One region of the Paenibacillus sp. IHBB 10380 genome, then DNA from elsewhere that is predicted to be linked to it. Evidence: a T-box and tRNA genes for the amino acid it is inferred to sense, from the RefSeq annotation. Region 1 holds a T-box; the other holds one or more tRNA genes.

The links. The T-box of region 1 lies ahead of trpS (tryptophan--tRNA ligase). A T-box ahead of a tRNA ligase gene usually reads a tRNA of that ligase, here a tRNA-Trp.
Region 2: it encodes a tRNA-Trp, which carries the amino acid that the T-box ahead of trpS (tryptophan--tRNA ligase) is inferred to sense. The anticodon was not compared.

Annotation. Positions count from the first base shown of each region.
Region 1 is NZ_CP010976.1:5,339,663-5,354,962, reverse strand. It holds gene UB51_RS24285 (metal ABC transporter ATP-binding protein) at 1-213, opposite strand, end outside; gene UB51_RS24280 (L,D-transpeptidase) at 442-780, shown strand; gene UB51_RS24275 (polysaccharide deacetylase family protein) at 767-1,786, opposite strand; gene UB51_RS24270 (squalene/phytoene synthase family protein) at 1,941-2,756, opposite strand; gene UB51_RS24265 (glycoside hydrolase family 25 protein) at 2,996-3,814, opposite strand; gene UB51_RS24260 (MarR family winged helix-turn-helix transcriptional regulator) at 4,117-4,545, shown strand; gene UB51_RS24255 (nitroreductase family protein) at 4,621-5,256, shown strand; gene UB51_RS24250 (putative quinol monooxygenase) at 5,295-5,588, shown strand; gene UB51_RS24245 (TraB/GumN family protein) at 5,661-6,608, opposite strand; gene trpS (tryptophan--tRNA ligase) at 6,760-7,752, opposite strand; T-box leader at 7,953-8,236, opposite strand; gene UB51_RS24235 (hypothetical protein) at 8,396-8,827, opposite strand; tRNA gene UB51_RS24230 (tRNA-Gly) at 9,056-9,126, opposite strand; tRNA gene UB51_RS24225 (tRNA-Pro) at 9,140-9,213, opposite strand; tRNA gene UB51_RS24220 (tRNA-Arg) at 9,232-9,308, opposite strand; tRNA gene UB51_RS24215 (tRNA-Gly) at 9,326-9,400, opposite strand; tRNA gene UB51_RS24210 (tRNA-Leu) at 9,408-9,491, opposite strand; tRNA gene UB51_RS24205 (tRNA-Lys) at 9,508-9,583, opposite strand; tRNA gene UB51_RS24200 (tRNA-Asp) at 9,594-9,670, opposite strand; tRNA gene UB51_RS24195 (tRNA-Thr) at 9,686-9,761, opposite strand; tRNA gene UB51_RS24190 (tRNA-Val) at 9,768-9,843, opposite strand; tRNA gene UB51_RS24185 (tRNA-Glu) at 9,871-9,945, opposite strand; tRNA gene UB51_RS24180 (tRNA-Ser) at 9,959-10,050, opposite strand; tRNA gene UB51_RS24175 (tRNA-Asn) at 10,056-10,131, opposite strand; rRNA gene rrf (5S ribosomal RNA) at 10,233-10,349, opposite strand; rRNA gene UB51_RS24165 (23S ribosomal RNA) at 10,525-13,454, opposite strand; rRNA gene UB51_RS24160 (16S ribosomal RNA) at 13,823-15,300, opposite strand, start outside.
Region 2 is NZ_CP010976.1:4,052,430-4,067,729, forward strand. It holds gene UB51_RS18320 (DNA alkylation repair protein) at 1-106, opposite strand, end outside; gene UB51_RS18325 (DNA-3-methyladenine glycosylase family protein) at 137-754, opposite strand; gene fabV (enoyl-ACP reductase FabV) at 1,061-2,254, opposite strand; gene UB51_RS18335 (stalk domain-containing protein) at 2,474-3,586, opposite strand; tRNA gene UB51_RS18340 (tRNA-Leu) at 3,753-3,834, opposite strand; tRNA gene UB51_RS18345 (tRNA-Arg) at 3,843-3,919, opposite strand; tRNA gene UB51_RS18350 (tRNA-Leu) at 3,940-4,025, opposite strand; tRNA gene UB51_RS18355 (tRNA-Cys) at 4,038-4,111, opposite strand; tRNA gene UB51_RS18360 (tRNA-Gly) at 4,121-4,195, opposite strand; tRNA gene UB51_RS18365 (tRNA-Gln) at 4,202-4,276, opposite strand; tRNA gene UB51_RS18370 (tRNA-His) at 4,290-4,365, opposite strand; tRNA gene UB51_RS18375 (tRNA-His) at 4,415-4,490, opposite strand; tRNA gene UB51_RS18380 (tRNA-Trp) at 4,520-4,593, opposite strand; tRNA gene UB51_RS18385 (tRNA-Tyr) at 4,604-4,688, opposite strand; tRNA gene UB51_RS18390 (tRNA-Thr) at 4,696-4,771, opposite strand; tRNA gene UB51_RS18395 (tRNA-Phe) at 4,800-4,875, opposite strand; tRNA gene UB51_RS18400 (tRNA-Asp) at 4,902-4,979, opposite strand; tRNA gene UB51_RS18405 (tRNA-Met) at 5,010-5,086, opposite strand; tRNA gene UB51_RS18410 (tRNA-Val) at 5,136-5,211, opposite strand; tRNA gene UB51_RS18415 (tRNA-Glu) at 5,284-5,358, opposite strand; tRNA gene UB51_RS18420 (tRNA-Ser) at 5,404-5,495, opposite strand; tRNA gene UB51_RS18425 (tRNA-Asn) at 5,499-5,574, opposite strand; rRNA gene UB51_RS18430 (23S ribosomal RNA) at 5,680-8,609, opposite strand; rRNA gene UB51_RS18435 (16S ribosomal RNA) at 8,978-10,533, opposite strand; gene UB51_RS18440 (nucleotidyltransferase-like protein) at 10,935-11,813, opposite strand; gene UB51_RS18445 (YgzB family protein) at 11,943-12,359, shown strand; gene UB51_RS18450 (glycosyl hydrolase family 18 protein) at 12,608-14,326, opposite strand; gene perR (peroxide-responsive transcriptional repressor PerR) at 14,436-14,855, opposite strand; gene UB51_RS18460 (DUF4097 family beta strand repeat-containing protein) at 15,013-15,300, opposite strand, start outside.

The sequences.
Region 1 (15,300 bases):
TTTATTTCCCTTTATAATATCTAAATTCAGGGTCACAGTGCCACTCCAAGGTTTAAGTAGTCCTAAGATTAGCTTTAAAAGTGTGCTCTTAGCCGCTCCATTAGGTCCTGTAATCCCAACAAATTCACCCACTGCAATATCAATTGAAGCATTCTCAATGACAGGTTTATCATCATATCCGAATACAACGTTGCGCATTGAAGATAAAATCATCCTTACTCCCCCAATCCATTACTATCTTAAACTTGTAACTCCAAATAATACTTTAATAAATTAGTCAATAGTCTGATTCTATAGGAAGTTAGATGAGTTGTAAATAGTATTTATTACGATTAGCGAACACAATGAGTATAAAGAAAGGAACTCCTTCGGTGATTATCACCCGAAAAGTCCCTTTTTAGTAATCGTGACATAACCTATGTTAAAGGAGTGATTATGCCTATGCCAAACTATCGAATTATTGTGGATCTTTCCGATCGTCGTCTGTACCTACTTGACTCAGATATCGTTGTCAGAGAATTTCCGGTTGGGATCGGTACTATGCTAACACAAACGCCTGCGGGTGATTATACAATCATTAACAAACAGGTCAACCCCGGTGGTCCCTATGGAGCAATGTGGATGGGCTTGTCTAGACCACACTATGGTATTCACGGCACGAATGACCCTTCTTCTATCGGCAAGCTAGTCTCACATGGATGCATACGCATGTACAATCATGATGTCCTTCAACTTGCTTCATTAGTTCCTATCAGCACACGTGTGACTATCCGTCCTTAATGCTGCTGTTATCCAGCACCGAACCTGAATGGGCAATCTTACTAGATCCCCTTGAACTCGCGCCTTCTTTTAAATACTGTATCAAAATCTCTGGAATATTATACATTCCACCTGCATTAACACGATATCCGTTCTGTTGTCCGGGTCCATTGATTCCCTTTTTCACGGTGAAAGTCACTTGAATTCCAAGCTCCCTACTCACACTCAGGAGAGAATCTGTATATCCCCCATATGGAAAAGCCAACACATCATTCACATTCCCCAGCTTTTCACGCAGTATGTTACCGGCCTCAGCCAAATCATGATGAACTCGTTGTTTAAAGTCTCCCTCACTTTCAATATGATTATGCTTCTTATCATTTAATGGCCCCATCAGGGCTGGCCGTAACTTTGTTTTTCCTTCAATAGCAATGGGAGCATACCCATGTGAATCAAATGTATGATTATAGAAATCAATGCCTGAAGTATGCATCTGCCTAATCTGTTCCCAGCTTAACTTTGGAATCCCTACATGCTTTGGATTATCTATCGTAGACACGATCAAGAAATTTGTTGCAGGGATACTATACTTATTTAATATTGGATATACGTGCTGATAAAACGTTTCATATCCGTCATCGAAAGTCATCAGCACTGCATTATCAGGGACAGGCTCGTGATGAACTACAAAATTTACATACTGGTCCATCGTGATCCATTTAAATCCGTTATCCCTCATCAATTGTATTTGATGTTCAAATACGTTCACATCTATACTTTTCTCATCTGTAGGGTTGGGAGAAACATCATGATACATCAGTACAGCGACATTATTCTTATAATATATACGATTTGGCGTTGGCATTGTTGAGAATGGACCTTGAGTTAACAATTTTGCGGGTCTAGATTGATTATGACCATGCTCTCGTACGAGGGGATGATATGTATAAGTACCTTGACTCCATAAGAAGTAGGTTGCAAATATAATGATGCACCCTAAAGTTATTACTGCCTTTCTATTCATCATAAGCACTCCTTGCTATCTATATAAGTAGGCATCTTATATTAGACGATAAAAAAGATGGTTTTGTTTCGATATGTATTAAAAAAAAAATAGACCCATTCATGAAATGAACAGGTCCAGCTAATTCGTTAAGAGACACGGCTATATGTTCTATTCCTTATCTGACTGCCCCACTCACAATCTTGAGTACGGAGACACGATTAAGCTTCGTCTTTCCAGCTTCAATAGCGTCAAGTGTTCCATTCGCAAGGGCAAGTGGTATTTTGCAGAAATTATAGATGGGATCAAGCTTTATACGGTTGGTATAACTCTCCGCATCCTTCAAATTCTGACGAGCATAGGACATCATCTCATCAAAACTCCAGCCTGGCGGATGGAAATTGACACCTCGCTCCATGTCCTCCACACGATTGCTAATAATATTAACAAGCTGTAGACCTCGTCCGAAAGCAACACTCTTATCTTTACTTATATTAGACTCTCCATAGAGATCCCACAGATCAGAGAGCATAATTCCAACTAAACCAGCTACGTAATAGGTATAGTCGTCCAGATCTTCTTTATTTTTAATGTCCCAATTCTTCATAACCCACTCGGCCATTCCTTGTGCCATCGTAGAGGTGTACTGACAGATTAGTGACTTGGTCTGTGGAGGTGCAAGCTTAATCCAGTCCGCTAGGCGAATACTAACTGCAGGTAAGTCCTTCATATAGGGTTCAAATAAAATACTAAACTCCTCATCTGTGTAGGATGTGTTTAGTAATGAGGACACCGATTGTAACAGATGAATTTTGGTCTCTTTGGTCATCGTCGGATGATCTTCAATTTCATCTATGGCTCTCATGCTTAAATACCCCGATATAACGGCTTCCTGCAATCCTGGGCCTAGATGACTAATTGGAATAATAAAAGTTCTGCTAGTCTCTGCTAGTGCCTTTTTTGCATCTTTTAATAGTGCTGTATTCCGTTGCACAACTCCACTTCCCCTCTCAACTCATAGCTGTCTTATCATAACCTCTGAATTAGTATTAGATTCTATAATCATACAATACATTTACCCCAGATGCACATCCTGTCATCATTTTTAAATAATTGTACCTATAAAATTAATGATATTCACAATATGACCCACTAAACAGGTGAATACAACTGTAACAATATAGAAAAAACCGTTAATGAACATTAACGGTTCCGAACATCTAACGTCTTATTCTACTTACCAAATTTATTCGCATACCTAGCCAGAATGGTTCCTAGTGTACCTACATCTAACGTATCCGTGCTTTTCCAATCCTCACTGATTCCTAATTGATCAACTAGCCATTGCTTACCCGTTTCTTTCCATTGAGGCGGTTTGGGTTCTACTTCAGGCGGTTCTGAAGGAATCGTAGTCTTCGGATCATATGCTGCTCTTAGTTGCGCCTCTGAACCTTTATATTCATTCATATCAACGTTACCTGAGATCCCCTTCACTGTACCTGAACTTGAATACTGAAGAAACTCCCATTCCTTCCATCCTCCACGATCGTTCGGACTACTATCTTTGTTGTAGTACGCATACCACAACTTGATATCTCGGAACGAAGAGTCATCCAACGAAGTATCTATAAAATTTGGAAACGTATATATCATCGGAAATATCCCCGTACGCTGTTTGAAATAGTCAACCCACGCTCTCACAGTCTTCACCGTATTGGTTCGACTTCCAGCTTCATTCGTTTCAATATCGAGGACAAACGGTAATTTCATGCTATCTTCAACAGGATCAGTCACTGTTAAAAAGTAATCCACCTCAGCTTTCACATCTGCCGGACTTGCGGCACGAGAGAAATGATAAGCGCCTACTAACAATCCTGCCATCGTAGCGCCTTGTACATTCGCGATGAATTTCTTATCTTTAACAGATTTACCCTCGCTAGCTTTAATGAAAGCAAATACGTGCCCCTCGGCTCGAACCTGCTGCCAATTGATGACGCCCTGCCAATGAGATACATCAATTCCTCGTGCATTCGAGCTACTTCTCACCTGCATAATATCACCCTTTTTTACAGTGTATGAATACACCCTTATTCATGCCTGTACTCAATTACCACTAAATTTTTCGCCTAGTACCTAGTACTTACACACAACTATTACTTTATCATCATTAAATTAAAGATATATTCATTTTCGCACCCAATCTTCTACTCCATTTCAACAAAAACACCTCTAATATTTTATTTGCGCACTTGATTTATCTGTACAGATGATTTATATTAATTGATGTATCAATCATTGATATATCAATTAATAGCACACAATTATTTTGTCCATAGTTTATAAGGAGGTATACTTTGACCCCATCATTATCTGAGGAAGCTCATATTTTTGACCAATTGCAGTCTCTTAATAAACAGATTAGTACTAAGTTTGAACGTTGTGCAGGTATTAGTCCATCACGATTGCAGATCTTAAATCAGCTATATCAAGTAGATGAAATTAGTCAAACCACACTCCAAAAAGAAGTGAAAATTGACAATGCAGCAGTCACTCGGCACATAAAACAACTTGAAGTAGCGGGTATGGTATCAAGGCGTAACAATCCCAATGATAATCGAGTCACACTCGTGACACTCACGAATCATGGACGGCAAGAAATCATCGCCTATAAGAATGAGAAGCAACAATTTATTACGCAATTGCTTAAAGACTTCAAGGACCACGAGCGCAGTGCGCTGTCCGAGATGCTCAACCGGATGATCAACCATATTAGCCATTTTTAAAATTTAGAAACTTGAATAAATATGACCAAAGGATGGTCATCCTATATCTAACATACAAAGGAGAAGCTATACACTATGAATTCCATCAAAACAAATGATTTTACAGAAATTATTACAGGACGTCGTTCAATCCGAGTTTATGATCCATCCGTCAAAATTAGTCGTGAAGAGATGACTGAAATACTTACAGAAGCTACCCTTGCTCCCTCTTCAATTAACTTACAGCCATGGCGCTTTGTTGTTATTGAGAGTCCTGAGGCAAAAGCGATCCTTGCGCCGCTAGCACGATTCAATCAAACGCAAGTTGAGACATCTTCAGCAGTTATCGCTGTCTTTGGTGATCTAAACAATTTCGACAAAGCCGAGGAAATATTGGGTAAATCCGTTGAGCTTGGTTATATGCCTCTAGAGGTAAAAGAGATGCAACTTTCAAGATATGCAGCTCATTTCTCAGCACTTGATCCTCAAGTTAACAAAGAGACCGTCCTCATTGATGGGGCTCTTGTATCTATGCAACTCATGCTCGTAGCTCGCGCTCATGGATACGATACAAATCCAATCGCTGGCTATGAGAAAGATCAGATTGCAGAGGCATTCGGATTAGATAAAGATCGCCACGTTCCTGTTATGCTTATATCCATAGGTAAAGCAGCAAACAGCGGTTATAACTCTGTACGTCTACCTATCGATACAATTGCTCAATGGAAGTAATATAGAAGGAAAACGGATCACTACTGGGGGAACATTAAATGATCATTATTCATGCTACATTTAACGTTATTGCTGATAAGCATCAAGCATTTATTGAGGAGATTCAACCTTTACTTGAAGTCTCGAGAGCAGAAACTGGAAATATCTCTTACGACTTATTCAAAAGTACCGACAAAGATAATATATTCACTATGGTTGAAGTTTGGCAAGATGCCGATGCAGTAGCAAGCCACAATGCTAGTACACACTTCACTTCTTTCGTAGGTAAGGCTGGCAACTTCCTGGCTGCCCCACTAGATGTTAAATCATTTGACGGACAAGCCATCTATTAAAGGCCTAATATCTTATAAACAGTTAACCCCCTAAACAGTTGCTTTAGGGGGTTAACAATGATGTAAGAACGACTAATGAATTCGTAATGCAGTATAACCGTTCTTTTTCAACATTTGAATGATGTTGTCTTGTCCAATAAAATGACCTGCACCTGCAATGACAAAGTACGTATTTCCCGTCCCATCATTTAGATAGCCACGTATTTTTTCCTCCATGCCTACATTGCGATCTTCAAATATATATTGATTATATAAAAATGCTTCTTCTGATACATACGCAGACTCTTTCAATAGATCAGCAAGCCCTTTGGCGTCACTCTTCTTCCAAAGTGAGGCTAACACATCTATGCCGCTGCCAGCACCCTCTGTCTCAGGTGTCACAAGCATATCCCTTAGTAGCACTTCTTGAAACTCAGAAGTAACATCTGCTAGCATATTCAATTGAAAATCCATACCTTCTAGCTCCAGGATCGGCTTCTTACCAGCCTTACTTAAGAAATAGCTATCAATACCCGGAACTTCACTGTAACCTTCCTTAACAGCGAGCGATGACAGTACGTTCTGTACTAACCATGGCTTTAAGCCGTCGAGTCCATTCTCTGGTAATCCATTAGCTTTCAAGAAGTCAGTCAGCTTAGCATATAGTTCTGGAGAAATATGATCTTGAATCGTTTCTCCTTCTGGATATGTTCCTTTTTCTAAAGTTTGAGCCGCAAACTTCTCTTGGTCCATATGTACAATATCTGCTTCAACAACTATTTTGTCCGAGATAGAGAACGCCTTCTCCACTGTTGAACTAAGCGGATACATATCTTTACTAGCTACATGAATTGAACCTAGTAAGTATACTATATTGTCCCCCTTTTTCAGTTTCCAGAAGAAACCTTTTGAATCCGCTTTGTGAATTGTCTTTGTTCCACCATTTGATACGACAACTTGTGATTCTGCGGCGAATGCCGGCACAACCAACATCATAGAAATCGTTGTGATCAATAGCGCAGACCATAACTTTTTAAACATGCTCTTTCCCCTTCCCACACTGCTATATTATGCCATATACCAGTCTAGCGGTATCCCAAATATTTTACAAGAGGCTAAATCAAAACATAGGTTAGCTAGCAAATACCCTATGCTTTGATTTAATAGTAAATCGTTTTGTTTATATTGGATTTCAACCAAAATAATTAAGACTCATCGCTTCTCGTACTTCATGCATCGTTGATTGAGCAATGGTACGAGCTCGCTCCGTTCCTGTCATCAAAATATCTTCAACCATGCTAGGTCTGTGTTTATAATAAGCCCTACGTTCCTGCATCGGCTCTAGAAGCTCCTCAATAGACACACTTATGAGTTTTTTACATTCAACACACCCCATAGTTCCCTTCTGGCAATTTTCATGAATTTCTGATGATCCCTCTGGGCGAAAAGCACAATGATAAGCATAAATCGGACAAATATCTGGATGTCCGGGATCATGCTTATGAATTCGCGCAGGATCAGTAACTGCTTTACGTATTTGGTGAGAAATATCTTCAGCTGAAGAATCAAGATCAATAGAATTTCCAAGACTCTTACTCATCTTCGCACGACCATCCGTACCTACTAGCCGAGGCATATCACTGATTAGTGGCTTAGGCTCCACAAGTATAGGCTTATACAATTCATTAAATCGACGTACAATTTTACGCGTTAGCTCCAGATGAGGAAGCTGATCTTCACCTACGGGTATAATCGTTGCTTTACAAAAGGTAATATCCGCAGCCTGGCTCACAGGATAACCGAGGAAACCGTAATTCATATCATCTAGCCCGCTATTTCGCGATTCCGATTTAATCGTTGGATTATGACGTAGCACATTCACAGTAACGAACATGGAGTATAATACGGTTAACTCGGAAATTTCAGGTATCATGGATTGAACAAAGATCGTTGTAGATTCAGGCTTAATTCCAGCTGCTAAGTAATCTAGGGTAATCTCCCTTAAATGGCTTCGTATTAATTCTGGTTTATGGAAATGAGTCGTCAATGCCTGAACATCTGCTAGCAACACGAATGTCTCAAACTGATCCTGAAGCATAACCCGATTCTTTAGACTTCCGACGTAATGACCAAGGTGGAGCTTTCCGGTCACACGATCTCCTGTTAATACTCTTTCTTTTAACATAAATAGGCCTCCTCATATTTGGAACATCCCAAGGTACATCAACAAGTAATTCAACATATAGTCGCCACCACCAGCCATCCTCCATGGCCATCACCCCCTTTAATACTCCACAAAGTAGAGCCTATGCTTCGAGCTTTAACCCACGTTCTTTTCGGTTACCTCAAATACATTTTCTTTTATACACAAAAAAGCCTCACCCAATAAAGGACGAAGCTATCGTGGTACCACCTTAATTAACCGATCCTTCTGCATACATAGCAGAGTATCGATTATCTCAAACATTACGGAGCTCCATGTACGAACTCTTATAATGCTCCTGAGGATAACGGGAGGAACCCCGGCCTTCCCTACTACATCATGGTGATGATTCAGCAAAGCAACTCCGAAGGCCATTCAACGATACGCTAGACACCGGTTCACAGCAACCACCGGCTCTCTGAAAGTCTTTATCGTACCTCTACTTACCCTTCATCACAGCTGTTAAAATATTTTATATATTATATTCCCAATGTAAGCCCGCAGTCAATGTGTATTCATTAAATAAATACGGCTTATCCATTAAAACAGGTAGGTAGATTCTCTAAAAAAGAACTTACCTGTTTCCTATATCTATTTTATGATTCTATTTAGATATAATCACAAGTTATGAATTATATATTTCCCCAATCGTAAAGCCATTGATAGAAGTCAATTTACCTCTCCACCATCCGAGATTTAGATTTCCTACTATCACTCTAGCATCTTTCAAGTGGATATATGATGGTAACTGAATCTCCCCGTCCTCATCATAGTCTCCATCATTATCAGCATATCGCTCTTTGCCGAAATCAGTGAAAAATTCTGAAAGTCTTCTCCCACTCATCCCCGTGTTATTGAGCATCCCTGCTACACCATCACAATATGTCTTACCCGATACCAGCTTACCACTAATTAAAGTTCCCCCAACCGTCAAGGTCACTGTCAAATCTAAATCTAAGGTCTCATTATTCGATCTAAACACCAAAGTTGCTAATAAGTCGTCACGCAAATCATCAATATTCATTTCTTGTATTCCTTCTACTATATTATCATCCATTAATGAATCACCTACCTATAAGATTTACTAAGCTAACTCTAGCATTATCATACATTTTTTGCTATATCACATTTACTTCATAACAATTATATCCACACCCACAATCTAATAATCATCATATAATATCGTCCAATCTATCCATTTAAACAAAAATAAGCAGCCATTAATCGAATTTTATGCAAAGAAAAAACCCTTGCAGGGCAAGGATTTAAAGTACTTCTACTATGAAGCGGGTGATGGGAATCGAACCCACGCTATCAGCTTGGAAGGCTGAAGTTCTACCATTGAACTACACCCGCGTAAAAATTAGTATCGGGACGACACGATTTGAACATGCGACCCCCTGGACCCAAACCAGGTGCTCTACCAAGCTGAGCTACGTCCCGATATTATATATATGAAAATGGTGCGCCCTAAGAGATTCGAACTCCTGGCCTTTTGATTCGTAGTCAAACGCTCTATCCAGCTGAGCTAAGGGCGCACATTACATTGTAACAATGGAGCGGACGACGGGAATCGAACCCGCGACCCTCGCCTTGGCAAGGCGATGCTCTACCGCTGAGCCACGTCCGCAAACATATGGTGCGCGTGGAGGGACTTGAACCCCCACGTCATAGACGCTAGATCCTAAGTCTAGTGCGTCTGCCAATTCCGCCACACGCGCACACTTGATAAGAAAATGGTGGGTTATGAAGGGCTCGAACCTTCGACACCCTGATTAAGAGTCAGGTGCTCTACCAACTGAGCTAATAACCCTTACTAAAAATGGCGGAACCGACGGGACTCGAACCCGCGATCTCCTGCGTGACAGGCAGGCATGTTAACCAACTACACCACGGTTCCGCACTATTATAAAGATGGTGCCGTCGAGAGGACTTGAACCCCCAACCTACTGATTACAAGTCAGTTGCTCTACCAGTTGAGCTACAACGGCGTATGATGGTGGAGGCTGAGGGGATCGAACCCCCGACCCTCTGCTTGTAAGGCAGATGCTCTCCCAGCTGAGCTAAGCCTCCATACACATTCAAAATAATAATAATAATTGGTGACCCGTATGGGATTCGAACCCATGTTACCTCCGTGAAAGGGAGGTGTCTTAACCCCTTGACCAACGGGCCTAAATAATAATAATGGCGGAGAGAGAGGGATTCGAACCCTCGAGACGCTTTTGGCGCCTACACGATTTCCAATCGTGCTCCTTCGGCCAGCTCGGACACCTCTCCATAAATGGCTCCCCGAACAGGGCTCGAACCTGTGACAACTCGATTAACAGTCGAGTGCTCTACCAACTGAGCTATCAGGGAATAGAATTGAACTGCTGACCTACTTACTTACTAAAAGAATATTTATGCTTATGTAAGTGAAAGAAATCAGGCAAAAAAAATACCACAAGGATGTGGTAACTGCTTGGCGACGTCCTACTCTCCCAGGACCCTGCGGTCCAAGTACCATCGGCGCTGGAGGGCTTAACGGTCGTGTTCGGGATGGGTACGTGTGGAACCCCTCCGCTATCGCCACCAAACAGGATTTTTCAACTGCTTGTCTACTTTGTATACCTTATACAAAATATTCAATTCCCCTAAAGAGATGCAATTTAAAATCAGCACAAGGTTTAATCCTTGAAAACTAGATACGAAACGAATTTGCAAGTTTAAAACAGCATATGCTTCCGAAGTAGTTTCACTTCATGAAACTTTTAGGATAAGCCCTCGACCGATTAGTATTGGTCAGCTCCATGCATTACTGCACTTCCACCTCCAACCTATCTACCTCGTCGTCTTCAAGGGGTCTTACTAATTGGGAAATCTCATCTTGAGGGGGGCTTCACGCTTAGATGCTTTCAGCGTTTATCCCGTCCGCACGTAGCTACCCAGCTATGCTCCTGGCGGAACAACTGGTACACCAGAGGTGCGTCCATCCCGGTCCTCTCGTACTAAGGACAGCTCCTCTCAAATTTCCTGCGCCCACGACAGATAGGGACCGAACTGTCTCACGACGTTCTGAACCCAGCTCGCGTACCGCTTTAATGGGCGAACAGCCCAACCCTTGGGACCTACTTCAGCCCCAGGATGCGATGAGCCGACATCGAGGTGCCAAACCTCCCCGTCGATGTGGACTCTTGGGGGAGATAAGCCTGTTATCCCCAGGGTAGCTTTTATCCGTTGAGCGATGGCCCTTCCATGCGGTACCACCGGATCACTAAGCCCGACTTTCGTCCCTGCTCGACTTGTAGGTCTCGCAGTCAAGCTCCCTTCTGCCTTTGCACTCTTCGAATGATTTCCAACCATTCTGAGGGAACCTTGGGGCGCCTCCGTTACTCTTTAGGAGGCGACCGCCCCAGTCAAACTGCCCACCTGACACTGTCCCCGAACCGGTTTACGGTCCTAGGTTAGAACCTAGATACGATCAGGGTGGTATCCCAACGGCGCCTCCGTAGAAGCTTGCGCTCCTACTTCTCAGGCTCCCACCTATCCTGTACAGATCGTACCCAAATCCAATATCAAGCTGCAGTAAAGCTCCATGGGGTCTTTCCGTCTTGTCGCGGGTAACCTGCATCTTCACAGGTATTAAAATTTCACCGGATCTCTCGTTGAGACAGCGCCCAAGTCGTTACGCCATTCGTGCGGGTCAGAATTTACCTGACAAGGAATTTCGCTACCTTAGGACCGTTATAGTTACGGCCGCCGTTTACTGGGGCTTCGGTTCATAGCTTCGGGTTACCCCTAACCACTCCCCTTAACCTTCCAGCACCGGGCAGGCGTCAGCCCGTATACTTCGCCTTGCGGCTTCGCACAGACCTGTGTTTTTGCTAAACAGTCGCTTGGGCCTTTTCACTGCGGCCCCCTCGTGCTATTCACACTACCGGGGCACCCCTTCTCCCGAAGTTACGGGGTCATTTTGCCGAGTTCCTTAACGAGAGTTCTTCCGCGCGCCTTAGAATACTCTTCTCGCCTACCTGTGTCGGTTTGCGGTACGGGCACCTTCTCCTGGTTAGAGGCTTTTCTTGGCAGTGTGAGATCATGACCTTCGCTACTATAATTTTCGCTCCCCATCACAGCCCAGCCTTATTGATGTGCGGATTTGCCTACACATCAGCCTCACTGCTTAGACGGACACTTCCATCAGTCCGCGTCACTACCCTGCTGCGTCACCCCATTACTCATAACGGATTACGGTGGTACAGGAATTTCAACCTGTTGTCCATCCACTACGCCTTTCGGCCTCGCGTTAGGTCCCGACTTACCCTGAGAGGACGAGCCTTCCTCAGGAAACCTTGGGCTTTCGGCGGATCAGATTCTCACTGATCTTTTCGTTACTTATACCGGCATTCTCACTTGTATGCTGTCCAGCGCTCCTTACGGTACACCTTCAACCTGCATACAACGCTCCCCTACCCCTGATGCAAAGCATCAAGCCATAGCTTCGGTGGCGTGTTTAGCCCCGTTACATTTTCGGCGCAGAGTCACTCGACCAGTGAGCTATTACGCACTCTTTCAATGGTGGCTGCTTCTAAGCCAACATCCTGGTTGTCTGTGCAACTCCACATCCTTTCCCACTTAACACACACTTGGGGACCTTAGCTGATGGTCTGGGCTGTTTCCCTTTCGACAATGGATCTTAGCACTCACTGTCTGACTCCCGGAATTCGAGTCTATGGCATTCGGAGTTTGACTGAGTTTGGTAACCCTTGCGGGCCCCGCACCCAATCAGTGCTCTACCTCCACGACTTATTTCCGAGGCTAGCCCTAAAGCTATTTCGGGGAGAACCAGCTATCTCCGAGTTCGATTGGAATTTCTCCGCTACCCCCACCTCATCCCCGCATTTTTCAACATGCGTGGGTTCGGGCCTCCAGTGCGTGTTACCGCACCTTCACCCTGGACAGGGGTAGATCACTCGGTTTCGGGTCTACGTCCACGTACTAAAATTCGCCCTATTCAGACTCGCTTTCGCTGCGGCTCCGGCTTCTCACCTTAACCTTGCACGGGAACGTAACTCGCCGGTTCATTCTACAAAAGGCACGCCATCACCCATAAATAGGGCTCTGACTTTTTGTAAGCACACGGTTTCAGGTTCTATTTCACTCCCCTTCCGGGGTGCTTTTCACCTTTCCCTCACGGTACTGTTTCACTATCGGTCGCTAGGTAGTATTTAGCCTTAGCAGATGGTCCTGCTAGATTCATACGGGGTTTCACGTGCCCCGCACTACTCGGGATCCGTCTCGGAGGGATTAGACTTTTGGTTACAGGGCTTTTACCTTCTATGCCGGGCCTTTCCAGACCTCTTCACCTAACCTAATCCTTTGTAACTCCATGTGAGACGTCCCACAACCCCAAAGAGCAAGCTCCTTGGTTTGGGCTGTTCCGCGTTCGCTCGCCGCTACTGACGGAATCACTATTGTTTTCTCTTCCTCAGGGTACTTAGATGTTTCAGTTCCCCTGGTCTGCCTCTACATTCCCTATGTATTCAGGAATGAGTAACTGCGAATTACCACAGCTGGGTTTCCCCATTCGGACACCCCCGGATCAAAGCTTGCTTACAGCTCCCCGAGGCAGTTTCGTTGTTCGCCACGTCCTTCATCGGCTCCTAGCGCCTAGGCATCCTCCGTGTGCTCTTAGTAGCTTAACCATTTCGCTCATTTGTTGCGCTGTCCGCTCTCTTGTCCGTTCATTTCATCTATTGAGTGAACCCATTAGAGGTTAAAATGAATTCCCAAAGGATCGATCATCACATCAAATTCGCTAGCTACCTTTACACTACATTCAATTCATAATGAGTTGAATGTTAAATATAAAAGAATGTTTTAAATCGCAAATTCGTTTCGTTATCTAGTTTTCAAGGATCAAGGTCATTTCTACAAGAGAAATAACATGTTTGAAAGATTGCTCTTTCAAAACTGACAACGAGTGAGGAAATATTCATGGAATCTATTGTTCCATAAGTCTTATCTTGACTCTTATATGAATGTTTCCGTTGCAGGAAACGATTCTCCATAGAAAGGAGGTGATCCAGCCGCACCTTCCGATACGGCTACCTTGTTACGACTTCACCCCAATCATCTACCCCACCTTCGGCGGCTGGCTCCCTTGCGGGTTACCCCACCGACTTCGGGTGTTGTAAACTCTCGTGGTGTGACGGGCGGTGTGTACAAGACCCGGGAACGTATTCACCGCGGCATGCTGATCCGCGATTACTAGCAATTCCGACTTCATGCAGGCGGGTTGCAGCCTGCAATCCGAACTGAGACCGGCTTTGGTGGGATTGGCTCCATCTCGCGATTTCGCAGCCCGTTGTACCGGCCATTGTAGTACGTGTGTAGCCCAGGTCATAAGGGGCATGATGATTTGACGTCATCCCCACCTTCCTCCGGTTTGTCACCGGCAGTCTGTTTAGAGTGCCCACCATAATGTGCTGGCAACTAAGCATAAGGGTTGCGCTCGTTGCGGGACTTAACCCAACATCTCACGACACGAGCTGACGACAACCATGCACCACCTGTCTCCTCTGTCCCGAAGGCCGCCACTATCTCTAGTGGATTCAGAGGGATGTCAAGACCTGGTAAGGTTCTTCGCGTTGCTTCGAATTAAACCACATACTCCACTGCTTGTGCGGGTCCCCGTCAATTCCTTTGAGTTTCAGTCTTGCGACCGTACTCCCCAGGCGGAGTGCTTAATGTGTTAACTTCGGCACCAAGGGTATCGAAACCCCTAACACCTAGCACTCATCGTTTACGGCGTGGACTACCAGGGTATCTAATCCTGTTTGCTCCCCACGCTTTCGCGCCTCAGCGTCAGTTACAGCCCAGAGAGTCGCCTTCGCCACTGGTGTTCCTCCACATATCTACGCATTTCACCGCTACACGTGGAATTCCACTCTCCTCTTCTGTACTCAAGTCACCCAGTTTCCAGTGCGACCCGGGGTTGAGCCCCGGGATTAAACACCAGACTTAAATGACCGCCTGCGCGCGCTTTACGCCCAATAATTCCGGACAACGCTTGCCCCCTACGTATTACCGCGGCTGCTGGCACGTAGTTAGCCGGGGCTTTCTTCTCAGGTACCGTCACTCCAGGAGCAGTTACTCTCCTGAATCTTCTTCCCTGGCAACAGAGCTTTACGATCCGAAAACCTTCATCACTCACGCGGCGTTGCTCCGTCAGACTTTCGTCCATTGCGGAAGATTCCCTACTGCTGCCTCCCGTAGGAGTCTGGGCCGTGTCTCAGTCCCAGTGTGGCCGTTCACCCTCTCAGGTCGGCTACGCATCGTCGCCTTGGTGAGCCGTTACCTCACCAACAAGCTAATGCGCCGCAGGTCCATCTGTAAGTGACAGATTGCTCCGCCTTTCAACATCTCCTCAGGAGAGAAAATGTATTATCCGGTATTAGCTACCGTTTCCGGTAGTTATCCCAGTCTCACAGGCAGGTTACCTACGTGTTACTCACCCGTCCGCCGCTGAGTATTAGGAGTGCAAGCACT
Region 2 (15,300 bases), 1.3 Mb from region 1:
GACGAACCCCCACAACATTATTAACATTCGGGATAAGTGCAGAGGCGAACTTTTGATACTCCTCATCCACCAATTCAAATATCTGTACTCTAATCGTTTTGTCCACTTCATGTACTCCTTGTCGCTTAATTTCTACTTATTCAAATGAGATGGTCCACAGGTATATAGAAGCAACTGAACCCAGAGGTGAATATCTTAGACGATATTCTTCAAACTGCTCTTGTGAAAGTTCACTTAGACCATACAATTTCATCATTCCGCGGCGAATGGCTATATCCCCCCAACTGATTACATCAGGGCGTTCCATTGCATTAATAAGCATCATTTCTGCCGTCCATTTACCAACTCCATTTAAGGTTATCAATTTCCTGACGACCTCGCCATCTGATAGAACATACAGTTCATCCAAATCAAATGCGCCTTGTTCAATCATACGGGCAACATTTTGAATGCAAACCGCCTTTTTCATCGTCATCCCACATCGTTGGATATCATCGGCTGTCTGTATGGCTATATTTTGCGGAGTTATCTCACCAAATCGATCCTGTATCCTTGTCCAAATCTTGTGGACCGCCTTCACAGAAATAAGCTGGCCTACAATGGCATAGACGAGCGCCGTGAACAGATCGGGAATAATGACACGCTCAACCTTGCCCATTCGAGCTATCGCTACCCCCAGTGTTACATCCACGCTTGTAAGATAGTCCATTTCTTCTTGTCCATATTCAAAATATTTTGTTTTAACGGTTTGCATCGAATTCCCCTCTGTATATCTGCTATTCCCTAGTGGCAATCTCGAGACCTCCCACTTGATATCTATATACTCACTGATTAATTACTATAGCATTACTATACCTCACCAGGCTCCAAATGTACGTATAGCCGAATAAGATAGCAAAGTAACGAAATTCAATCTCATAATATAAAAAAGATGACTCCTGAACCATTCAGAAGTCACCTCTCAGTCGTTTATATAGCTTTGTTAGTCCATCCTATGTTCACAACCAGAACACCGTTCAAGGGACCATTTGCGCCCCTTTGAACAGTGACGTTACCTGTATTAACGAAGATTCGGAATGTCTACCTCTGGATTCGTATCGACTTCGTAGTCTACGCCGTCGGTTTCAAAGCCAAAGAGTTGGAAGAACTCCTTGCGGTACCCTTCCAGATCAGAAAGGTCATACACGTTATTCGTCTCTAGCTCTGACCACAACTTCGTGACCTCAGCTTGAATTTCCGGCTTCATTTCCCAATCATCAACACGGATTAAACCTCTTCCATCTACAAGCGTCTCCTTCGATCCATTATAGAGTCGATCAGAGAACAACCGATACATTTGCTCGATACAGCCTTCGTGGATACCCTGTTCCTTCATAACTTTGTAAAGAGCAGCAATGTATAAAGGTACTACAGGGATAGCTGAGCTGGATTGTGTTACGAGTGCTTTATTCACTGACACAAATGCGCGTCCGCCGTGAGTTCCAAGCTTCTCGTGAAGTCGTTTCGCTGTTGCTTCCAAATCATTTTTGGCATAACCAATCGTTCCTTCACGATATACAGCGTGTGTAATTTCTGGTCCAATATACGAATAAGCAACGGTAGTTGCACCTTCTGCTAGCACACCAGCCTGTTCAAGCTCATCTATCCACATTTCCCAGTCCTCACCGCCCATTACAGCAATCGTTTGGCGAATTTCCTCTTCACTCGCAGGCTCGATCGTTGTTTCCGTTACTTCGCCATTGTGGAAATTGACGGTTTTATTCGTATAGGTTTCACCAATCGGCTTAATGACAGAAGAGAATGTCTCGCCTGTTTTTGGATGTGTGCGGCGCGGTGATGCCACACTATAGATAACCAAATCAATTTTTCCAAGCTCGGTGCGGATCAAATCAATCGTTTTTTCTTTAATCTCATCGGAGAAAGCGTCTCCCACGATACTGAATGATTGACGGTTAGCTTCTTTGGCAGCTTCCTCAAACGCAGCGGAATTGTACCAACCTGCAGAAGCTGTGCGTGCACCCTCTGCAGCTTTGTCGAAATAAACGCCGACCGTGTTAGCCCCAGCAGCAAATGAAGACACGATTCTAGAAGCCAGTCCATAGCCTGTAGAAGCGCCTATCACAAGCACATTACGTGGGCCTTCGATAGCTGGTTGGGATTTTACATAGTCGATTTGACGCTGTACTTGTTTAGCACAGCCTTCCGGATGTGCAGTCGTACAAATAAAGCCTCGTGTTTTAGGTTGAATAATCAAATTAAGTAATTCCTTCCTATAGTAAAATTTTCTAGTATTCCTTGATGCAGAACATTTATATCCTATTTTACCGATTACCCGCGATAAAGCAAAGGGGGAGCGTTGATTAAGGAGAATATTTTTGAGATTTGAGCCATTTTTAAGAGCACTCCTTTATAAAAAGACTCTTGAGCAACTGCAGCTCAAGAGTTTTTATCAGTAAATAGCTTATTCACTTAACTATTCCATAATGGCTTCATCGTTGCTAATAACAATTTGTGCTTCAAATACGTACGCATGATTCATGCCAACCACAGTCTTGAAAAAGCTCAAAGGAACAAAAGCGTTATTCCCAACCAATTGTGGAGAAGCCCCTAATTGAATAGAAGTCGCACTGGAATTCTTGTAGTTATCCTCACCTATTTTTAATGAAGCAACCTCACCAAACATAATACTCTTCAGCTTATTATTCCAAGTAAGGTCATATTCTAGAGCTTCAGCAATGGCTCGAAGTGGAACCATAACCGTCCCACCTTCATTGATGAATGCTGCTGGAGCTTTGATTATTTTGTCATTCACGACGATCTCCATAGTAGAAACATCTCCAATCATTGTAGACATTTCCTCATCCGTTAATTGATGAATGGGAGGCACTTCTTTTTCGAATAATACAACAATTTTCGTTGGAGTTGTTTGTGCTGGAATACTTCTTGTTGATATGCCGTATGAAACAACAAGTTTTCTGTTTGTGAGTTCACCTTCAAAAGCCTTCCCATCCTGGGACACCACTGTGGTCTGATCTGATTTATTCAGCTGCAGCGAATGATCAGCGCTAACCAGATCCTTGTCAAATAAATCTACCTTTATATTCTCATCTTTAGGATGATTAGCTGTAATAACTTTAACATTGTATTGAGCTGGATAAATTAAAATCATCGGTGCATTTGCTTCATAGTAACCGGTAATTGTGGAGCCCTCAGCAAGTTCAATTACATTTGCTAGATAGGTGTCAGTAGATATTACAAAGTTGGCTATGCCACCCTCTGCATTTTCAACTAGCACGTACTTCGTACCTGCAACACCTTCAACATCACTTATTTTCTTCACCGTTCCTGTGAAAGAATTGTAATATGACTGATTTTCTACCTGTCTGTCACCTATAGGCATAGTTTCATTTATTGACATAATTTCTTTTATAGGCACAATTTCCTTAGCTTGTACCCCATTGTTACTAGAGGGTAAATCATTGGCAGCGTTAGCTGTTACTGCGAGGAGAGAAAATACAGCCAGAGATAATAAGCCTGCAAATAACTTTTTAGAAATTCTAATAAGAAACGAAAAAGAAGAGGTCACTTGTACCCCTACCGTTATTATTAATAGTTCATATATTCTTCTAGTTACAGATCATTGCTGAATTACGGTAATTTACATCTCTAATAAGAATCAAGTATATTTACTAATAACAGAAAAAAGGTTTATAAAATCGCTTCGAAAAGCAATCTTATAAACCTTTTTTGTATACCGATGGCCGGACTCGAACCGGCAAGCCTCTCGGCACCGCATTTTGAGTGCGGCGTGTCTGCCAATTCCACCACATCGGCGTAATTCATGGTGCGCCCTAAGAGATTCGAACTCCTGGCCTTTTGATTCGTAGTCAAACGCTCTATCCAGCTGAGCTAAGGGCGCATATTTTATTAATTAATTAATGCGGAAGACCAGACTTGAACTGGTACGATAGTCACCTACCGCAGGATTTTAAGTCCTGTGCGTCTGCCGATTCCGCCACTCCCGCATATTAAATTAATGGAGGCGCCACCCAGATTTGAACTGGGGATAAAGCTTTTGCAGAGCTGTGCCTTACCACTTGGCTATGGCGCCGTACAAAAATGGAGCGGACGACGGGAATCGAACCCGCGACCCTCGCCTTGGCAAGGCGATGCTCTACCGCTGAGCCACGTCCGCATATAATGGCTGGGGATATAGGATTTGAACCTATGCATGACGGAGTCAAAGTCCGTTGCCTTACCGCTTGGCTAATCCCCAACATTAGAATTAATGGGGCGACTGATGGGACTTGAACCCACGAATGCCGGAACCACAATCCGGTGCGTTAACCCCTTCGCCACAATCGCCATATTATTATCTACATCATAGTGAAACAGAACAACTCATTCAAAAAAATGGGGCGACTGATGGGACTTGAACCCACGAATGCCGGAACCACAATCCGGTGCGTTAACCCCTTCGCCACAATCGCCATGTTATTATCTACATCATAAATTTCTTTGGCAGGGGCAGCAGGAATTGAACCCACACCAACGGTTTTGGAGACCGTTGTTCTACCTTTAAACTATGCCCCTATAAAAGAAATGGTGGAGGATGATGGATTCGAACCACCGAACTCGTAGAGAGCAGATTTACAGTCTGCCGTGTTTAGCCACTTCACTAATCCTCCAAAACAATGGTGCCGGCGAGAGGACTTGAACCCCCAACCTACTGATTACAAGTCAGTTGCTCTACCAGTTGAGCTACACCGGCGCACCAAATATTCAATTTACAATGAAAATGGTGGCTCGGAACGGAATCGAACCGCCGACACAAGGATTTTCAGTCCTTTGCTCTACCGACTGAGCTACCGAGCCATATTGAAATATCACTACTATAAAAATGGCGGAACCGACGGGATTCGAACCCGCGATCTCCTGCGTGACAGGCAGGCATGTTAGACCGACTACACCACGGTTCCACATATTCTATTCCTTAGCAAAGGAATAATTGGTTGCGGGGGCAGGATTTGAACCTGCGGCCTTCGGGTTATGAGCCCGACGAGCTACCGGGCTGCTCCACCCCGCGTCATTTACAAAATATTTAATTTCATCCATATATCCAGTAGAGGATCGTATGGTGGAGGCTGAGGGGATCGAACCCCCGACCCTCTGCTTGTAAGGCAGATGCTCTCCCAGCTGAGCTAAGCCTCCATTAAATAGATGAATATTATCATATCACATATATCGAGTTTAAAGCAAGCTTCTTTTCGATATTAATAAATATGGTGACCCGTATGGGATTCGAACCCATGTTACCTCCGTGAAAGGGAGGTGTCTTAACCCCTTGACCAACGGGCCTAAAAGTTTTACGAAGTAAAGCTCGCTTCGTAAGCATAAATACTATGGCGGAGAGAGAGGGATTCGAACCCTCGAGACGCTTTTGGCGCCTACACGATTTCCAATCGTGCTCCTTCGGCCAACTCGGACACCTCTCCATATGGCTCCCCGAACAGGGCTCGAACCTGTGACAACTCGATTAACAGTCGAGTGCTCTACCAACTGAGCTATCAGGGAATATAACTATTATTCAAGGTTTAATCCTTGAAAACTAGATACGAAACGAATTTGCAATGTTAAAACAGCATATGCTTCCGAAGTAGTTTCACTTCATGAAACTTTTAGGATAAGCCCTCGACCGATTAGTATTGGTCAGCTCCATGCATTACTGCACTTCCACCTCCAACCTATCTACCTCGTCGTCTTCAAGGGGTCTTACTAATTGGGAAATCTCATCTTGAGGGGGGCTTCACGCTTAGATGCTTTCAGCGTTTATCCCGTCCGCACGTAGCTACCCAGCTATGCTCCTGGCGGAACAACTGGTACACCAGAGGTGCGTCCATCCCGGTCCTCTCGTACTAAGGACAGCTCCTCTCAAATTTCCTGCGCCCACGACAGATAGGGACCGAACTGTCTCACGACGTTCTGAACCCAGCTCGCGTACCGCTTTAATGGGCGAACAGCCCAACCCTTGGGACCTACTTCAGCCCCAGGATGCGATGAGCCGACATCGAGGTGCCAAACCTCCCCGTCGATGTGGACTCTTGGGGGAGATAAGCCTGTTATCCCCAGGGTAGCTTTTATCCGTTGAGCGATGGCCCTTCCATGCGGTACCACCGGATCACTAAGCCCGACTTTCGTCCCTGCTCGACTTGTAGGTCTCGCAGTCAAGCTCCCTTCTGCCTTTGCACTCTTCGAATGATTTCCAACCATTCTGAGGGAACCTTGGGGCGCCTCCGTTACTCTTTAGGAGGCGACCGCCCCAGTCAAACTGCCCACCTGACACTGTCCCCGAACCGGTTTACGGTCCTAGGTTAGAACCTAGATACGATCAGGGTGGTATCCCAACGGCGCCTCCGTAGAAGCTTGCGCTCCTACTTCTCAGGCTCCCACCTATCCTGTACAGATCGTACCCAAATCCAATATCAAGCTGCAGTAAAGCTCCATGGGGTCTTTCCGTCTTGTCGCGGGTAACCTGCATCTTCACAGGTATTAAAATTTCACCGGATCTCTCGTTGAGACAGCGCCCAAGTCGTTACGCCATTCGTGCGGGTCAGAATTTACCTGACAAGGAATTTCGCTACCTTAGGACCGTTATAGTTACGGCCGCCGTTTACTGGGGCTTCGGTTCATAGCTTCGGGTTACCCCTAACCACTCCCCTTAACCTTCCAGCACCGGGCAGGCGTCAGCCCGTATACTTCGCCTTGCGGCTTCGCACAGACCTGTGTTTTTGCTAAACAGTCGCTTGGGCCTTTTCACTGCGGCCCCCTCGTGCTATTCACACTACCGGGGCACCCCTTCTCCCGAAGTTACGGGGTCATTTTGCCGAGTTCCTTAACGAGAGTTCTTCCGCGCGCCTTAGAATACTCTTCTCGCCTACCTGTGTCGGTTTGCGGTACGGGCACCTTCTCCTGGTTAGAGGCTTTTCTTGGCAGTGTGAGATCATGACCTTCGCTACTATAATTTTCGCTCCCCATCACAGCCCAGCCTTCATGATGTGCGGATTTGCCTACACATCAGCCTCACTGCTTAGACGGACACTTCCATCAGTCCGCGTCACTACCCTGCTGCGTCACCCCATTACTCATAACGGATTACGGTGGTACAGGAATTTCAACCTGTTGTCCATCCACTACGCCTTTCGGCCTCGCGTTAGGTCCCGACTTACCCTGAGAGGACGAGCCTTCCTCAGGAAACCTTGGGCTTTCGGCGGATCAGATTCTCACTGATCTTTTCGTTACTTATACCGGCATTCTCACTTGTATGCTGTCCAGCGCTCCTTACGGTACACCTTCAACCTGCATACAACGCTCCCCTACCCCTGATGCAAAGCATCAAGCCATAGCTTCGGTGGCGTGTTTAGCCCCGTTACATTTTCGGCGCAGAGTCACTCGACCAGTGAGCTATTACGCACTCTTTCAATGGTGGCTGCTTCTAAGCCAACATCCTGGTTGTCTGTGCAACTCCACATCCTTTCCCACTTAACACACACTTGGGGACCTTAGCTGATGGTCTGGGCTGTTTCCCTTTCGACAATGGATCTTAGCACTCACTGTCTGACTCCCGGAATTCGAGTCTATGGCATTCGGAGTTTGACTGAGTTTGGTAACCCTTGCGGGCCCCGCACCCAATCAGTGCTCTACCTCCACGACTTATTTCCGAGGCTAGCCCTAAAGCTATTTCGGGGAGAACCAGCTATCTCCGAGTTCGATTGGAATTTCTCCGCTACCCCCACCTCATCCCCGCATTTTTCAACATGCGTGGGTTCGGGCCTCCAGTGCGTGTTACCGCACCTTCACCCTGGACAGGGGTAGATCACTCGGTTTCGGGTCTACGTCCACGTACTAAAATTCGCCCTATTCAGACTCGCTTTCGCTGCGGCTCCGGCTTCTCACCTTAACCTTGCACGGGAACGTAACTCGCCGGTTCATTCTACAAAAGGCACGCCATCACCCATAAATAGGGCTCTGACTTTTTGTAAGCACACGGTTTCAGGTTCTATTTCACTCCCCTTCCGGGGTGCTTTTCACCTTTCCCTCACGGTACTGTTTCACTATCGGTCGCTAGGTAGTATTTAGCCTTAGCAGATGGTCCTGCTAGATTCATACGGGGTTTCACGTGCCCCGCACTACTCGGGATCCGTCTCGGAGGGATTAGACTTTTGGTTACAGGGCTTTTACCTTCTATGCCGGGCCTTTCCAGACCTCTTCACCTAACCTAATCCTTTGTAACTCCATGTGAGACGTCCCACAACCCCAAAGAGCAAGCTCCTTGGTTTGGGCTGTTCCGCGTTCGCTCGCCGCTACTGACGGAATCACTATTGTTTTCTCTTCCTCAGGGTACTTAGATGTTTCAGTTCCCCTGGTCTGCCTCTACATTCCCTATGTATTCAGGAATGAGTAACTGCGAATTACCACAGCTGGGTTTCCCCATTCGGACACCCCCGGATCAAAGCTTGCTTACAGCTCCCCGAGGCAGTTTCGTTGTTCGCCACGTCCTTCATCGGCTCCTAGCGCCTAGGCATCCTCCGTGTGCTCTTAGTAGCTTAACCATTTCGCTCATTTGTTGCGCTGTCCGCTCTCTTGTCCGTTCATTTCATCTATTGAGTGAACCCATTAGAGGTTGAAATGAACTCCCAAAGGATCGATCATCACATCAAATTCGCTAGCTACCTTTACACTTCATTCAATTCATAATGAGTTGAATGTTAAATATAAAAGAATGTTCTAAATCGTAAATTCGTTTCGTTATCTAGTTTTCAAGGATCAAAGTCATTTCTACAAGAGAAATAACATAGTTGAAAGATTGCTCTTTCAAAACTGACAACGAGTGAGGAAATATTCATGGAATCTATTGTTCCATAAGTCTTATCTTGACTCTTAGTTGAATGTTTCCGTTGCAGGAAACGATTCTCCATAGAAAGGAGGTGATCCAGCCGCACCTTCCGATACGGCTACCTTGTTACGACTTCACCCCAATCATCTACCCCACCTTCGGCGGCTGGCTCCCTTGCGGGTTACCCCACCGACTTCGGGTGTTGTAAACTCTCGTGGTGTGACGGGCGGTGTGTACAAGACCCGGGAACGTATTCACCGCGGCATGCTGATCCGCGATTACTAGCAATTCCGACTTCATGCAGGCGGGTTGCAGCCTGCAATCCGAACTGAGACCGGCTTTGGTGGGATTGGCTCCATCTCGCGATTTCGCAGCCCGTTGTACCGGCCATTGTAGTACGTGTGTAGCCCAGGTCATAAGGGGCATGATGATTTGACGTCATCCCCACCTTCCTCCGGTTTGTCACCGGCAGTCTGTTTAGAGTGCCCACCATAATGTGCTGGCAACTAAGCATAAGGGTTGCGCTCGTTGCGGGACTTAACCCAACATCTCACGACACGAGCTGACGACAACCATGCACCACCTGTCTCCTCTGTCCCGAAGGCCGCCACTATCTCTAGTGGATTCAGAGGGATGTCAAGACCTGGTAAGGTTCTTCGCGTTGCTTCGAATTAAACCACATACTCCACTGCTTGTGCGGGTCCCCGTCAATTCCTTTGAGTTTCAGTCTTGCGACCGTACTCCCCAGGCGGAGTGCTTAATGTGTTAACTTCGGCACCAAGGGTATCGAAACCCCTAACACCTAGCACTCATCGTTTACGGCGTGGACTACCAGGGTATCTAATCCTGTTTGCTCCCCACGCTTTCGCGCCTCAGCGTCAGTTACAGCCCAGAGAGTCGCCTTCGCCACTGGTGTTCCTCCACATATCTACGCATTTCACCGCTACACGTGGAATTCCACTCTCCTCTTCTGTACTCAAGTCACCCAGTTTCCAGTGCGACCCGGGGTTGAGCCCCGGGATTAAACACCAGACTTAAATGACCGCCTGCGCGCGCTTTACGCCCAATAATTCCGGACAACGCTTGCCCCCTACGTATTACCGCGGCTGCTGGCACGTAGTTAGCCGGGGCTTTCTTCTCAGGTACCGTCACTCCAAGAGCAGTTACTCTCCTGAATCTTCTTCCCTGGCAACAGAGCTTTACGATCCGAAAACCTTCATCACTCACGCGGCGTTGCTCCGTCAGACTTTCGTCCATTGCGGAAGATTCCCTACTGCTGCCTCCCGTAGGAGTCTGGGCCGTGTCTCAGTCCCAGTGTGGCCGTTCACCCTCTCAGGTCGGCTACGCATCGTCGCCTTGGTGAGCCGTTACCTCACCAACAAGCTAATGCGCCGCAGGTCCATCTGTAAGTGACAGATTGCTCCGCCTTTCAACATTCTCTCAGGAGAGAAAATGTATTATCCGGTATTAGCTACCGTTTCCGGTAGTTATCCCAGTCTCACAGGCAGGTTACCTACGTGTTACTCACCCGTCCGCCGCTGAGTATTAGGAGTGCAAGCACTCCATCAACTCCGCTCGACTTGCATGTATTAGGCACGCCGCCAGCGTTCGTCCTGAGCCAGGATCAAACTCTCCAATAGAATTGAAAAGAGCGATATGCTCATTTTGAAACAAACTGGCGAGAATTTGCATTCTCTACCAAATGATTTCTCATTTGTTTTGACTTCACTTTCATGAAATCTTTACTCACTCGTTGTTCAGTTTTCAAAGATCAATTTCTCTTTCGTCATCACCAGTCATTCTCGGCGACAACTTCTATATCATATCATGCCATCCATTATTTCGTCAAGAGTTATTTTTCAATAAAATTTTTCTTGATTTGCTGTTATGATCTCAAAATCATCATATCTCGTTTAATGGGGCGAGTTATAATTTATCACAGAATATATAACGGAGTCAAATTATTTTTTAAATTATAAACATTGGCAATAATTAAGGGGATTACCACCAATGTTCCTTACTTCATACATCCTTAACACCTTCATTCTATCTTTGCTTGATACAGAATGTTCTGATTCCCTCGTATATTACTATTCCGCACAATAACCTCTTTGACAAAAGAGTGGTACACTAATTTACGCAAAACGAGCGGCAACTCTGTACTCACGGACATTAGCTCAGGATGGTGTATTAAATCTTCAATACTCCACGCTTGTATTCGACCACTCAATATACGTAGTAGTAGTACAGAACACTGCGCCATCTTGGACATGACGGAGAACTCGCATCCTAACAGAACTAGCTCAATTCTTTGCTCAACAGTTTCCTTGCTTACCGTTAATTCTTCATATAATTTATGAACAGCAGAATTCAATCCCCTTACCTGCTCCCACACATAAGAGCGTGGAAGAATACCACGTTCAATAAGTTCAATCCTAGCCCAGTGATGCAGTGACTCCATGACACTGTGATAAGCATCCATAATACGATGCTCTTCCATATAACGCTTAGCTTCTACATACAACCATAAGAACCGCGAAAACTCTAAGAACATCATCTGGTCACGAAGCTGTTGTTCAAAACTCTGGAATTCAAGACGAAGCTTCAACAGATCACCTTCATTATCCAAGAGAATATCACCCTCTAAGAGGTATTTCACCACATCTTCTTTGTCTCCAGCAATTAACCACTTCCGAAGTTCTACTAAGTTAGTATGAAGAATTTCGCAGCGGCTGTCTTGAATAATCGTATGTTCAACCTTTGAATATCTAGCTCTCGGTTCATGCACGACTAATATTTGATATTCAAAGTCATAGAGTAATGCTCCATGATCACGGTATCGGATTTCATGATACGCAATACTCCCTATAGTACTTTCATCAAATATTTCCCTTTTAAAAAACAAATCGGGTTGCTCCACAGTTCCCAATCCCCTCCATACTTCTCTTGGCGTAAATAGGCCAATTCAGTTATACTTAATTACTTCTACACATATATACAAGTTCCTTCTTTAATAATCTCAACTATTCTAATGATAGGGGATCATATCATGATATTTAAATCTGCTAAAATCAATGCTTTTCGCTTATGGGGATTACTTTTAACTATGATTGGGATGGGCCTTATGGTTCTAGGAACGGGAGGTATTGTATTCTGGGGACATACCGGCAAAGTGTTTGCAGGCATCGGCCTTGTAATCGGACTTATAGCTATGGTTGGAAGCTTAGCGATCTACTTCTGGGCTGGTATGTTATCTACTAGCGCAGTTCAAATCCAATGCCCCGAATGCGACAAACTCACAAAGATTCTAGGTCGTACGGATCGTTGCATGTTCTGTAGAACGATGCTGACACTCGATCCAGATAAAGCTAATATTTCAGCCGATTTACTGCTAGATCAGCGTGCTCAAGAAAATGTATCTGATCCTAATGCGACTAAAGCACCGAACGAGTCGCTTTCCAAATAAGTGACCTAAAACTCAGAGGATTATCCAATGATTGAATCAACAGATCGATCATCACACTTAATTCATATTTCAGCGTGATATAGATAATTAAATTGCTTCGCGATTTCAAAAGGCCAGTATTCGTTCACCTACGAAAAGGATTGAAAGTTTATACTTTCTAATATTAAAAAAACGGGCATCCTTAAATTTAAGGACGCCCGTTTTTTATTGACCTAAATTATTGAATCATATTATGATTTCCGAATACATTAAGGAGCTACACCCTTCAGTACTTCCCACACCTGTTTGTTAGAAAAACTTCTGTTCCAAGAAGCAATCCCTCCAAGATTCAATGATTTCACTAAATCTACTCTGGCCTGTAATGATACTTCATCTTCTATCCATATTTTCTTGAGTATACCCTCTTCCGTGTATTCAACATAGTTTTGTTGGGGACTTTCCAGATAGCTTGGTGTTAACTTCTTTGTGCGGATAATTTCTGCAATACTGTCCATTCCCACAGATTTGGAGCTAACCTTTGTTTTTCCATCTACCATTTCCTCAGACCAAATCCGTGTATAGAGCGGTATCCCTAGAATCAATTTCTCTGGTGGAACATGATCTTCTGTTATTATTTTTTGTAATGCTGCCTCTACCCACGGAAGTGAAGCTACTGAACCCGCTTTGGGACTAGCTGCCCAGTGCTCATCATATGCCATTACGATTAAGTAATCAGCAACCGATCCAAGAGCTTCTCGATCTAGAAAAAGTGACCACATTTCACTCTTCGATTTAGGGGTAACATCTACAGAAATAATTAACCCCCGAGCTTCTGCTAAAGGTTTAATTTCACGTACAAATTGGGATATGTTATCCCCATCTTTCGTATATACATTCTCGAAATCAAGATTAATGCCATCTAAGTCATACAGTTCTGCATACTTTAGCATCTGATTAATAATATTAATTCTACTCTTAAATTTAGACATGGCTTCGGATGTCAAATCGGGTTCAAAGCTATTACTAAGTAGTCCCCATACTTCCATCTTCTGACCATGAGCCCATTTCACATAAGAAGAATCGGCCTGGCTACGAACATTCCCTTCCCCATCAATCATACTAAACCATGTAGGGCTAACCACATTCACTCCAGGTAATTTCCCTATTGAATTCGGGTCAGGTTTCCGCTGATATACAGCCTCCCATACCAAATTAACAGGCTTCCCTTTCCAGCTACGTTCTGCTCTTGTAGTTTTCTGAGCTGGAACCTCAATTACCTTATTCTTACCCATTACGATATGTTTCTTCTCCATGTAACCTGCATACCCATTATCAAGTTGTACAAAATCCCAGTCTTCATCATTGGTTTTCCATACCCGAAGCTCCGTATCATTAGACACATCAGTTAGAATCGGAGAATGGATTGAATGATCTTGACGTATTGCTATCGTCTTGTCAGGCTTGCCAGCATCTACCTTGCCCATAGGGATAGTCTCCCCTGCTCGCATCAGTAAAACCGCGCCCGTATTAGCATCTTCATGAATTTTAATGCCATACAGTTCTTTTAGAGGCTGGAGAGGCAAATATAACACCCCCTCCGTTTCTTCTGGCGCAAACCTAAGCTGGATAGATTGATTATTGACTTCAGCTGTCTTCTTATCAGTCTTCAAATGCATTAACTTCGCTGGCGTGGTCAGAATGATAGATTTCGACTCCAATTCATAACGAATATTAGGGTCAACCACCTCTTGTAGCACAGGTAACGGCAACATTAAATTATCGCCAGTGCCTACGGCAGAATACTCTAACAACTCCCCTTTTACAAAAATAGGCTTGTTAAGCCCTTTCCAATCAGGCTCAACATGCTGTGAATTAGGTAACTGTTGCATTACGATGTAATAGGCTGATACAGCAAGCAAACATACAACTAACAATAGACTGAAACTGCGTTTCCCCGTCCTTCGACGCCCTTGTGTTGTTCTTCTCAATCTTATAATCCTCCGTGTGTCATCAATTGTAATCATCTTCTTATAACAAAAAAACGCGAGGAATCCTTCCTTAGGAGTCCGCACGTTCCTCATAAACACACCATTAAAGTTACTTACAAACTTGGCAGACCCCATAAAGTTCCATCCGCAAACCTTTAATCTTAAACCCTGTAGCTAATTCAGCCTCATGCTCCACCGACTCTAATGAAGGGTACATGAAATCTTCAATTTTACCACACTTCTCACAAATGACATGATAGTGATCTGTTACATTTGCATCAAATCGACTAGAGTCATCCCCATATGTCAATTCACGAACCATTCCAGATTCCATAAACATTTTGAGATTATTGTAAACCGTCGCTACACTCATGCTTGGGAACTTAGGCTCTAAAGCACGGTATATTTCATCCGCTGTTGGATGGCTCATCGATTCCATCAGATAGTCCAAAATGGCATGACGTTGGGGTGTGATCCGGACTCCGGAAGTTTTTAATTGTTCCAATGCATGTTGGACACGCGTTGCCATCTAACCCACCACCTTATTTAGATCATTTCGAAATATATAGTGAAAGCCTTACTATAGGATCTTTAGTATCATTATTATTATATTAATGTTATTATCTGATAATTGTCAACGAAACCTCTCTCATTGGTGGGAGTAGTTGTTTGGTTTTTTACCATTTTCAGTATTTGTTCACAACTAAGTCACTATTACCTTCAATGCTAATGGAGTGCTCCCCCGTGCCAATAATCCCTGTAATCGTCTTGTTATCCAATATTAATGTAGGCATAGTTGTTTTAATCTCCCCATAGCTTATAGATCCCATAATTTCATAATCTCCAGAATAAGGAAGATAAAGTTTCATTTCACCGACTGCGCTATAAATGTTCCAATCGCCTCCAATTTCACTAGAAGACGTCTTCACTCTGCCATTCAGAGACTCTGCCTTCAGACTCCTTCTAACTTCTTT